One region of the Pseudoalteromonas obscura genome, then DNA from elsewhere that is predicted to be linked to it. Evidence: predicted binding sites of a transcription regulator. Region 1 holds the regulator's gene; each other region holds the start of a gene.
What was found. The regulator MetJ, encoded in region 1, represses methionine synthesis genes. The targets are predictions, from matches to a motif close to TAGACGTCTAGACGTCTA.
Positions count from the first base shown of each region.

Region 2: metK (methionine adenosyltransferase) is a predicted target of MetJ. The motif match lies at 1,341-1,358, and genes of this name have one in related genera.
Region 3: QNM18_RS11475 (methylenetetrahydrofolate reductase) is a predicted target of MetJ. The motif match lies at 1,395-1,412, and genes of this name have one in related genera.

Region 1 is NZ_JASJUT010000009.1:199,950-203,237, reverse strand. It holds gene QNM18_RS19155 (malic enzyme-like NAD(P)-binding protein) at 1-1,034, shown strand, start outside; gene metJ (met regulon transcriptional regulator MetJ) at 1,129-1,449, opposite strand; gene metB (cystathionine gamma-synthase) at 1,777-3,000, shown strand; gene metL (bifunctional aspartate kinase/homoserine dehydrogenase II) at 3,005-3,288, shown strand, end outside.
Region 2 is NZ_JASJUT010000006.1:97,068-100,355, forward strand. It holds gene tkt (transketolase) at 1-1,199, opposite strand, end outside; gene metK (methionine adenosyltransferase) at 1,462-2,613, shown strand; gene QNM18_RS14970 (HDOD domain-containing protein) at 2,667-3,288, opposite strand, start outside.
Region 3 is NZ_JASJUT010000004.1:17,111-20,398, forward strand. It holds gene QNM18_RS11470 (zinc-dependent metalloprotease) at 1-326, shown strand, start outside; gene QNM18_RS11475 (methylenetetrahydrofolate reductase) at 395-1,351, opposite strand; gene QNM18_RS11480 (M16 family metallopeptidase) at 1,640-3,288, shown strand, end outside.

The DNA of each region.
Region 1 (3,288 bases):
GTAACGGTACTGCTATTTTAGGTCTGGGTAACCTAGGACCTTTGGCGTCTAAACCCGTAATGGAAGGTAAAGCGCTTTTATTTAAGCGATTTGCAGGTTTAGATTCGATTGATATCGAAGTAAAACACCGCACAACTGAAGATTTTATCAACACCGTTGCAAATATTGCAGATACGTTTGGTGGTATTAACTTAGAAGATATTAAAGCGCCAGAGTGTTTTGAAATTGAAAAAGCTTTAATTGAGCGCTGTGATGTTCCTGTTTTTCACGATGATCAGCATGGTACAGCGATCGTAACTGCTGCTGGCATGCTAAACGCTTTGGAAATTCAAGGTAAAGACATCAAAGAGGCGATCATTGTTTGTTTGGGTGCAGGTGCAGCCGCAATCGCTTGTATGGAATTGCTAATTAAATGTGGTGCTCAACGTGAACACATTTACATGTTAGACCGCAAAGGTGTTATCCATACACGTCGCGATGACTTAAATGAGTATAAAACGCTGTTTGCCAATAACACTGATAAGCGTACATTGCAGGATGTTATTGCTGAAGCCGATGTATTTGTTGGTGTATCTGGTCCTGATTTGCTATCACCAGAAGATCTTAAACTGATGGCTAATAAGCCTGTGGTTTTTGCTTGTTCGAATCCAGATCCAGAGATTAGCCCTGAAGTGGCACATAGCGCTCGAGACGACTTAATCATGGCGACAGGTCGCTCTGACTATCCAAACCAAGTTAATAACGTACTGTGTTTTCCGTTTATTTTCCGCGGTGCATTAGATGTGCGCGCTACTGCTATCAATGATGAAATGAAAATTGCAGCGGTAGAAGCTATTCGTAGTATTGCAAAAGAACCTGTACCGGAAGAAGTTTTGGTTGCAGCAGAAGTAGAAAGCTTAGAGTTTGGCTCAGAGTACATAATTCCAAAGCCTATGGACCCTCGTTTACTACCTCGTATTGCAAAAGCAGTTGCACAAGCTGCAATTGACTCAGGTGTTGCACAGATTGAACTACCTGAAAATTACATGGCATAGATTTTACGGCTAAGTCTTGTAAGGGGCTTAGTGTGTTACATGATATAAAAAAGCCTCACATTAGTGAGGCTTTTTTATATTTGATAGGGACTGATTATTCTTCGTTTATCTCAGGAATATCTAATCCCATTTTTTCCATAATCTCGCGAACTTCTGCTGGGATCTTCTCTGGATTATCTTTTCTTAAGTCTTCGTCATTTGGCAAAGGCTGGCCAGTAAACGCATGTAAAAACGCTTCACACAGTAATTCACTATTTGTTGCATGGCGCAGGTTGTTAACCTGTCGACGAGTCCGTTCATCTGTCAGTACTTTAAGTACATTCAAAGGAATTGAAACAGTGATTTTTTTCACCTGTTCTGATTTTTTACCGTGTTCTGCATATGGGTGAACATATTCACCGTTCCATTTAGCCATAATTGTGTACTTGCCTCAGTGTTTACCTTGAATGTGAATAAGACTGGATTTTGTTTGCTGAGTGCACTGCTGACGGTTTGTACCATATACAAGCTAATTGCTGTGCACTGTACAGGAAATTGGCAGAATACTCGGTCTTTTGCCATATTAGGTCAAAGATTCAGTCTTATTGGCATCCTTTATCGCTTTCGTGGCGAAATTTTATCGGTTTGAATAAGATAGTCAAATACTAGTTATTTAGCCATATAGAAGTATAAATGTTTTGACATCTCACAATTGTTCATCTAACCTTTTAGACGTCTAAACATCCAAGTATCCAGGTGACCTATGAGCCAAAGTAAGAAGTCAACGATTGCCGTGAGAAATGGCATCGATGCAGATAAGCATCATGGTGCAGTTGTGCCTCCTTTATATCTCTCTACGACCTATTCTTTCGCTGATTTTGATAAAAAGCGGGATTATGATTATGGTCGCAGTGGCAACCCAAATCGAGATATTTTAGCCGATACACTCACTCAGTTAGAAGGTGGCGAAAAAGGCATTATTACCGCAACTGGCATGGCTGCGGTTCATCTTGTGACACAGTTATTAAACCATGACGATACTTTGGTGATCCCGCATGACTGTTACGGTGGCAGTTATCGATTATTTACCTCTTTAGAAAAGCGTGGCTTATTAAAAGTAGAAGTACTTGATTTAACTCAGCCTGAAAGTCTGCAAAAGATTGCGGATATTGCGCCTAAGATAGTTTGGATAGAAACTCCGAGTAATCCAATTCTAAGACTGACAGACATTGAAGCTGTGGTGAAAGCTGCGCACGGTTGTGGCGCCTTGGTAGCTGCGGACAATACATTTTTATCACCGGCGCTGCAAAACCCAATCGCTTTTGGTGTGGATATTGTTGTGCACTCTACGACTAAGTTTATCAATGGTCACTCAGACGTTGTTGGTGGAGCTGTCATTGCTCGCACGCAAGAATTGGGGGAAGAGCTTGCTTGGTGGGCAAACAATATTGGCATTACAGGTTCACCTTTTGACAGCTACTTAACACTGCGCGGACTTAGAACTTTAAAAGTGCGCCTAAAGCAGCATGAGCACAATGCATTGGCGATAGCTCAGTATTTAGAATCTTCTCCATTTGTTGAGCAAGTTTATTATCCCGGTTTAGCTTCCCATCCACAGCATGCGCTCGCCAAAAAGCAGCAGCATGGATTTGGTGGCATGGTAAGTTTTGACATCAAAGGGGGTCTGAAAGACTCCGCTGCATTTTTAACTTCTTTGTCCCAATTTTCTCTAGCTGAATCTTTGGGTGGTGTAGAGAGTTTGATTTGTCACCCAGCTACGATGACCCATGCAGGGATGGATCCACAGGCTAGACTTGAAGCGGGCGTAGGCGATACGTTAATCCGAATTTCCGTTGGAATTGAAGACGTTGAAGATTTGTTAGCAGATCTTGAGCAAGCGTTTAAAAAGGTGTACAGTCCTGTAAGCGGTGATTCTGACGATGCCAAAGACTTTAAACTATCCCCTGCACATACGGTTTTATGGTAACAATATGACAAAAGTAGTACACAAATTTGGCGGCTCTAGCCTTAGTTCTGCAGCGCGCTATCAAGCGGTTGCTAATATCATTTTAGGCCAATGCCAAAGAGGTGATTGTGTCGTTGTGTCAGCAGCGGGTAAAACCACAAATACGCTAGTGAAGTTATGGCAAAGTTATTTACAAAAAGATGATAATGCCTTTAATGACATCTTATTGCAGGTGGAAAACCATCAAAATCAACTGCTGACAGAGTTGTTTACGAGTCAGCAAGCAAATACTCTATTAGAAAAGCTAAA
Region 2 (3,288 bases), on a different contig from region 1:
TCATCTGCTGTCAGGCCTTTTGAACCTTCCCACAACGTCAAGTTTGAACCTGCAAGGTCTGCTGAACCACCCATAAACTCAGGTAAAATTGGACCAAATGCGTTTAATGCATTTTGTGACGCTTTACGTGTTGCTGGGTTTGCTGGGTTTGCTTGTAATTCAGCAATATAAGCTTCAGTTTGCTCAGTCCAGTTTGTTGGCAATTCACCCTTTGTACGACGCTCAAACTCGGCTGCCAATTCAGGGTAATGCATTTGATATTCAGTAAATTTAACCAACCATTCGCTTTGGATTTGCTGGCCGTGTGCCGAACCATCCCATTTAGCATAAACGCCTTCAGGGATCTCAAAAGCGCCATGCTCCCAACCAAGGAATTCACGAGCTGCTTTGATCTCTTCATCACCTAAAGGTGCGCCGTGACAATCATGGCTACCAGATTTATTTGGTGAACCATAGCCAATCACAGTTTTACAACAAATTAATGTTGGTTTACCCGTCTCTGCACGCGCCGCTTCAATCGCAGCTTTAATTGCTTCACTATCATGACCGTCGACCGCTGGAATTACGTGCCAGCCGTATGCTTCAAAGCGCTGTGGTGTATCATCGCTAAACCAGCCTTCCACTTCACCGTCAATTGAAATGCCGTTGTCATCCCAAAATGCGATTAGCTTGCCCAGCCCTAATGTACCAGCTAAAGAGCACGCCTCATGAGAGATGCCTTCCATAAGACAGCCGTCACCTAAAAACGCATAAGTGTAGTGATTAACAATGTCATATTCGTCGCGGTTGAATTGCGCCGCTAATGCCTTCTCTGCAATTGCCATACCTACTGCATTAGTTATGCCTTGGCCTAATGGACCAGTAGTCGTTTCAATACCAGGCGCATACCCATACTCTGGGTGACCTGGTGTCTTAGAGTGCATTTGACGAAAGTTCTTTAAATCGTCAATAGACAAGTCATAGCCACTCAAATGTAATAACGAATAAATTAACATTGAGCCGTGACCATTTGATAATACAAATCTATCTCTATCTACCCATTCCGGATTGTTTGGGTTGTGCTTTAAATAATCGCGCCAAAGTACCTCTGCGATGTCTGCCATGCCCATTGGTGCCCCTGGGTGGCCTGATTTAGCCTTTTGTACAGCGTCCATGGATAGAACGCGAATTGCGTTTGCAAGTTCTTTGCGAGATGGCATGGATTCTCCTACCTTTAAGTGTTTGCACGAGTGTTTTTAAAGGCCCATTTTTACCTAATAAAATTACCACTGCAATTAAAATCACAAGAAAAGTTATAAATTCACTTTGTTTTTAATGCGTAAATTGCAAGTATCTAAAAATAGACGTCTAGGCGTAAAAAAACTATGCATATAAAATTGTTTTCGTTAGAATATCTCTTCTAAAATTTTCTCGCGCTGTTTTACGCATGTTCGCGAAGCGCTTTTTTTGTGAGTATAAATAATGGCGAAACACTTATTTACTTCAGAGTCAGTTTCTGAAGGCCATCCGGATAAAATTGCGGATCAGATTTCAGATGCAGTATTAGATGCAATTCTTGAGCAAGACCCAAAGGCACGCGTAGCGTGTGAGACCTACGTTAAAACTGGTATGGTCATGGTTGGTGGTGAAGTAACCACAAGCGCTTGGGTAGACATTGAAGAATTAACACGTAAAACAGTTCGTGAAATTGGTTACACCCATTCTGATATGGGCTTTGATGCTGACTCTTGCGCAATTTTGAACACCATTGGTAAACAGTCTCCAGACATCAACCAAGGTGTAGATCGCTCTCGTCCAGAAGATCAAGGCGCTGGTGACCAAGGTTTAATGTTTGGATATGCATGTAATGAAACTGACGTTTTAATGCCTGCACCAATCACTTATTCTCACCGTCTTGTACAGCGTCAAGCTGCAGTGCGTAAAGATGGCACTCTGCCATGGTTACGTCCAGATGCAAAATCACAAGTAACTTTTGCATACGAAAATGGTCAGCCAGTTGGCATCGACGCAGTTGTACTTTCAACTCAGCACTGTGACTCAGTATCACAAGATGAGCTAGTTGAAGCTGTAATGGAAACAATCATTAAGCCTACGCTACCTAAAGAACTAATTACCGAAGCAACAAAATTCTTCATCAACCCAACTGGACGTTTTGTTATCGGTGGTCCAATGGGTGACTGTGGTCTAACAGGTCGTAAAATCATCGTAGATACATACGGTGGTATGGCAAGACACGGTGGTGGTGCTTTCTCAGGTAAAGATCCATCAAAAGTAGACCGTTCAGCTGCATATGCTGGTCGCTATGTTGCTAAGAACATTGTAGCAGCAGGTCTTGCTGACAAGTGTGAAATCCAAGTTTCTTATGCTATTGGTGTAGCTGAGCCTACTTCTATCAGCATTGATACTTTTGGTACTGGTAAGCTTGAAGAAACACGCCTAATTGAGCTAGTTCGTGAGCACTTCGATCTTCGTCCATATGGCTTAATCACTATGCTCGACCTAGAGCGTCCAATTTATCAGCCTACTGCTGCATATGGTCACTTTGGTCGTGAAGAGTTCCCTTGGGAAAAAACAGATAAAGCAGAAGCACTTAAAGCAGCTGCCGGACTTTAATAGTCTAAATTATGTTAGCAGAAAGGCGCTTTTCAAAGCGCCTTTTATATATCTCAGCCAATTAAAAACTCTTCAACATCCTCTTTCATATCCGTGTAATCATCGTCACTCAAATCCAATGCCAACATCACGTCATCTTTAAAGGCATGCCAATCTGCACAACTTCTAAAGTGTTTAATTTCAAAAGAGAAGTTTTCTGCAAGTTTCAGTGTTGCAAGGATTTTCTTTTCAAGATCAGAGTCGTTATCCTGAAAGAAGTGCGCATCATGATGACGCAGTATAATTTGACACACTCTTTTGGGAAGGTGCCATGAACTTGCCAAGTAATACCCTACAACGGTATGATTTGTAGGGTATTGTTGCGACTCATATTCAACCAATGAGTGTTCCGGCCGCTGTGTTGCGCGCATCAAAACATCATTGTAATCCTGAAACCGCATGGCCATTGCAGGGATCCCCGCATCGTGAAATAGTCCTAGCAACTGTAAGTCTTCAATCGGAACTGGTGTTTTAGTCTGTTTTCCAATGAGCATGGCCACTTGTGATATGTCGGACGCACTATCCCAAAAGCGTTGCAGAGATATACAGCAATCATCTTGCTCAAATGCACTCTTGAGTAGATGCCCTGTCACGACTTGTGTAATGCAATTCATGCCTAAAAACATCACCGCCTGC
Region 3 (3,288 bases), on a different contig from region 1:
TCAATCAAATTCACAAGCAAGTATTTAAAGCAACCCCTAAGTCACCAATGGCGAAAAAGCTAAATGATCGTGTACAGTATTTAACGGCATATAGAATGGCCAATTTAAGTAGCAGTGATAAAGTTGCTCCAGAAGTACAAGCACAGTTACGCTACTATCTGAGACAAATTGCAGCGGACTTAACTGAGCAGTCACTGTTTTCTAGCCCCACCAAAGCGCAAGCCTTCGAGCTCTTCTTGGGTGAGCATATTCAGCACTTCTTGAAAGAAGGTGAATGGCCAGCAAACTATTCACCACTGTCCATGCCGCCGGGTTCACCAATCTAATCGCTTTTAATTTAGATATAAAAAAGCCCCAATTAAGGGGCTTTTTGCTACGAGAATGAAAGTTGTGATTAAGCTATTTGTTTCTCTGCTAATTGCAGTTCCATGGTTGCTTTTAACAGTCTGTATAAGTTAATAGACGCGTCTATTTCTTCTTTACGGTTTGTTAAGCTCTCAATATTCAGTCCCAGTGGAATATTGAGGTGCGCGCAGCTGCGCAAAATCAGGTCGAGATTTTCTCGACAAATTTTAATGGACTCATTAAGCGTGTTTTCTGCATCTAACATGCGCCATTTAGTCGCCTCAGGAACAGAGATACCTAGCCACTTCATAAACTCAAGGGTTTTCTCTCCGCCACAAGGAGTAAATGTTAAAATAATGCGCTTTGGTTCAAGCCCTTGCTGGCGGCATGTACGTGCATAGCTAGTTAATAAGTCAATACTCGCCTGTGCATCATACACTGCTTGTGAAATGAAGTACTCACAACCCTTGGCCGTTTTATCGATTAACCGCTCATGTTCATTGCGTTTATTGGCATGGCGCTCAGCGATTGTGACGCCACCCAAGAAAAAGCGCTCAGGGTGCGCTTGCAACGTTTGGTAAGCTTCTGGTAAGCCTAATTTGATATCACCTTGTGAAGAGGGGCTGCCAACCAGCACTAAATTGTTCAGGTCGAAGTCTTGTTTGGTTTTATGTAACCATTGATTGAATTCTTCGCGGTCCCGCTGTGCGACGCTCTTGTATGTAATGACATCAAGTTTAGAGAGGTCTCGCACCAATTTACTGTATTCACAGGGATCAACTGTTTGTTTAAATGGAAATGGTCTAGGCACTTGTGTACGACTGCTTTCATCTTGAATATCGTAAATTATGACACCGTCATATTCGATTTCATGCAATCTATCTAATAACTTAGTCGCTATGGTATGTAGTTTTTCACTGTCGGTACCTAACTTTGGTGGCGTAGTACCAATCAAGTATACCCCTTGATTCGGGTCTAATATTTTCTCTTGTAGCGATAAAGCCATGTGTCTCATTCCCACTTAATTCACCGTAGTAGGATAAATATAGCAGCCATTTAGACGTCTAGATAGATTTTTTTATTGAATTTATTTCATTAAAGATGAATTTTTTTCATAGTTATTGATATTACTCACTTTTAAGTTGTGCAAATTTAATCCATAGCTAATCGTTTTTTTTAGGCTTTTATCGTGAAGCATAAGACTTTTGCTAGCTATAAGGCATAATCGGGGCATTGACCTACGCTATAAGCGTAGGTACTAAGACAACAAAGATTAAAAGTATTAGGGACACTTATGAAATTTAAGCTTTTGGCTACCAGTTTGGCTGTGACACTGGCATTGACTGGCTGCGCTTCTAATAACGCAAGTAATGCGTCAAGTCTTCAAAGTGATGCAAAGACAGTGAAACAAGTGACTGAAAACAAAGTTTTCTCTCATGATTATGTAATCGAAGAGCTAAGCAATGGCTTGCGCGTCATGGTCGTTAAAACAGATTACCCTGATGTCGTATCTTTGCAGATCCCAGTATCAGTGGGGTCGCGCAACGAAATTGAAGAGGGTAAGACTGGGTTTGCACACTTTTTTGAGCATATGATGTTCAAAGGCTCAAAAAAATATCCTGAGGCTGTATATAAAGATATCATCAAAAATTCAGGCGTAGATAATCGTGCTTACACAACCAATGACTACACCAACTACTATCTGAGCTTTTCTAAAGAGCATTTGGAGAAGGTACTTGAAATTCAGGCTGATATTTTCCAGAACTTACATTTTAGTGAAGAGCAGTTTCGAACAGAGGCACTGACAGTAAAAGGTGAATATCTTAAAAATAACGCCAACCCCATCCGCAAGTTATTAGGTGCGGTGCGCGACAAAGCATTTGATGAACACACCTATAAACACACGACGATGGGCTTTTTTGAAGACATCGAAGCTATGCCAGATCAAATGGCTTATGCTGATCTATTTTTTGAGCGATTTTACAAACCTGAATATGCAACCATCATCATCGTGGGTGATGTTGATCCAAAAGCGACCATAAAAAAGGTGAAAAAGCATTGGGGTGAATGGCAGAGAGGCGAGTATCAAGCAGATATTCCTGTGGAGCCAAAACAGCAAGAGGCAAGGTATCAGCATGTTGTTAATGAAGGTCAACCGGGACACTGGTTATTGGTATCTTACAAAGGTCCTGCTTGGGAACCGACACAAAAAGACCGAGCTGCAGTGGATTTGATTTCCGAGCTCTATTTTTCAAAAAACTCTAAGCTGTATCAAGAGTTGGTTGTAGACAAACAAATTGCCACGCAATTGTTCACTTATAATGCTGAAACTAAAGATCCGGGTTTGTTGCATGTTTTTATCAAAGTTGAAGATGAAAAAGATTTAGTCACTGTACGTGACGCAGTTAACCGGACTTATGCAACAGCGCGTACCGAGTTAGTCGATGAAGAAAAACTTGCAGCATTAAAGTCAAATCTCAGATATAGCTTTGCAAACGACTTAGACTCTTCTAAAGCAATCGCATCTATGTTGGCAAGTTATGTACATTTCGAACGAGATCCTGAAGTGATCAATCAAATCTATGCGACCGCAGATACAGTCACGCCTGAAGACATTCGCAGCATAGCAAATAAATATTTTGTAGATTCAGGCCGCAACACTGTGACTATGTCTGCGAAAGCAAAAGTTGAAGGGTTTGATCGCGAAGTTGCACTTGATGCGCTTAGTGCACAAATGGCGCAACCTGCAACGCAGCACTTTACGGTTTTAGATAAAACATCCAATTCTCCACTGGTTGATGTGAACTGGTTATTTTATACCGGTGCAGCAGCAGATCCTGAAGGCAAAAAAGGTTTAGCGGCTTTGACAGCTGCCATGTTAGCCAAAGGGGGCAGTGCGACCAAATCGTATAAAGAAATTAAAAAAGCCATGTATCCGCTTGC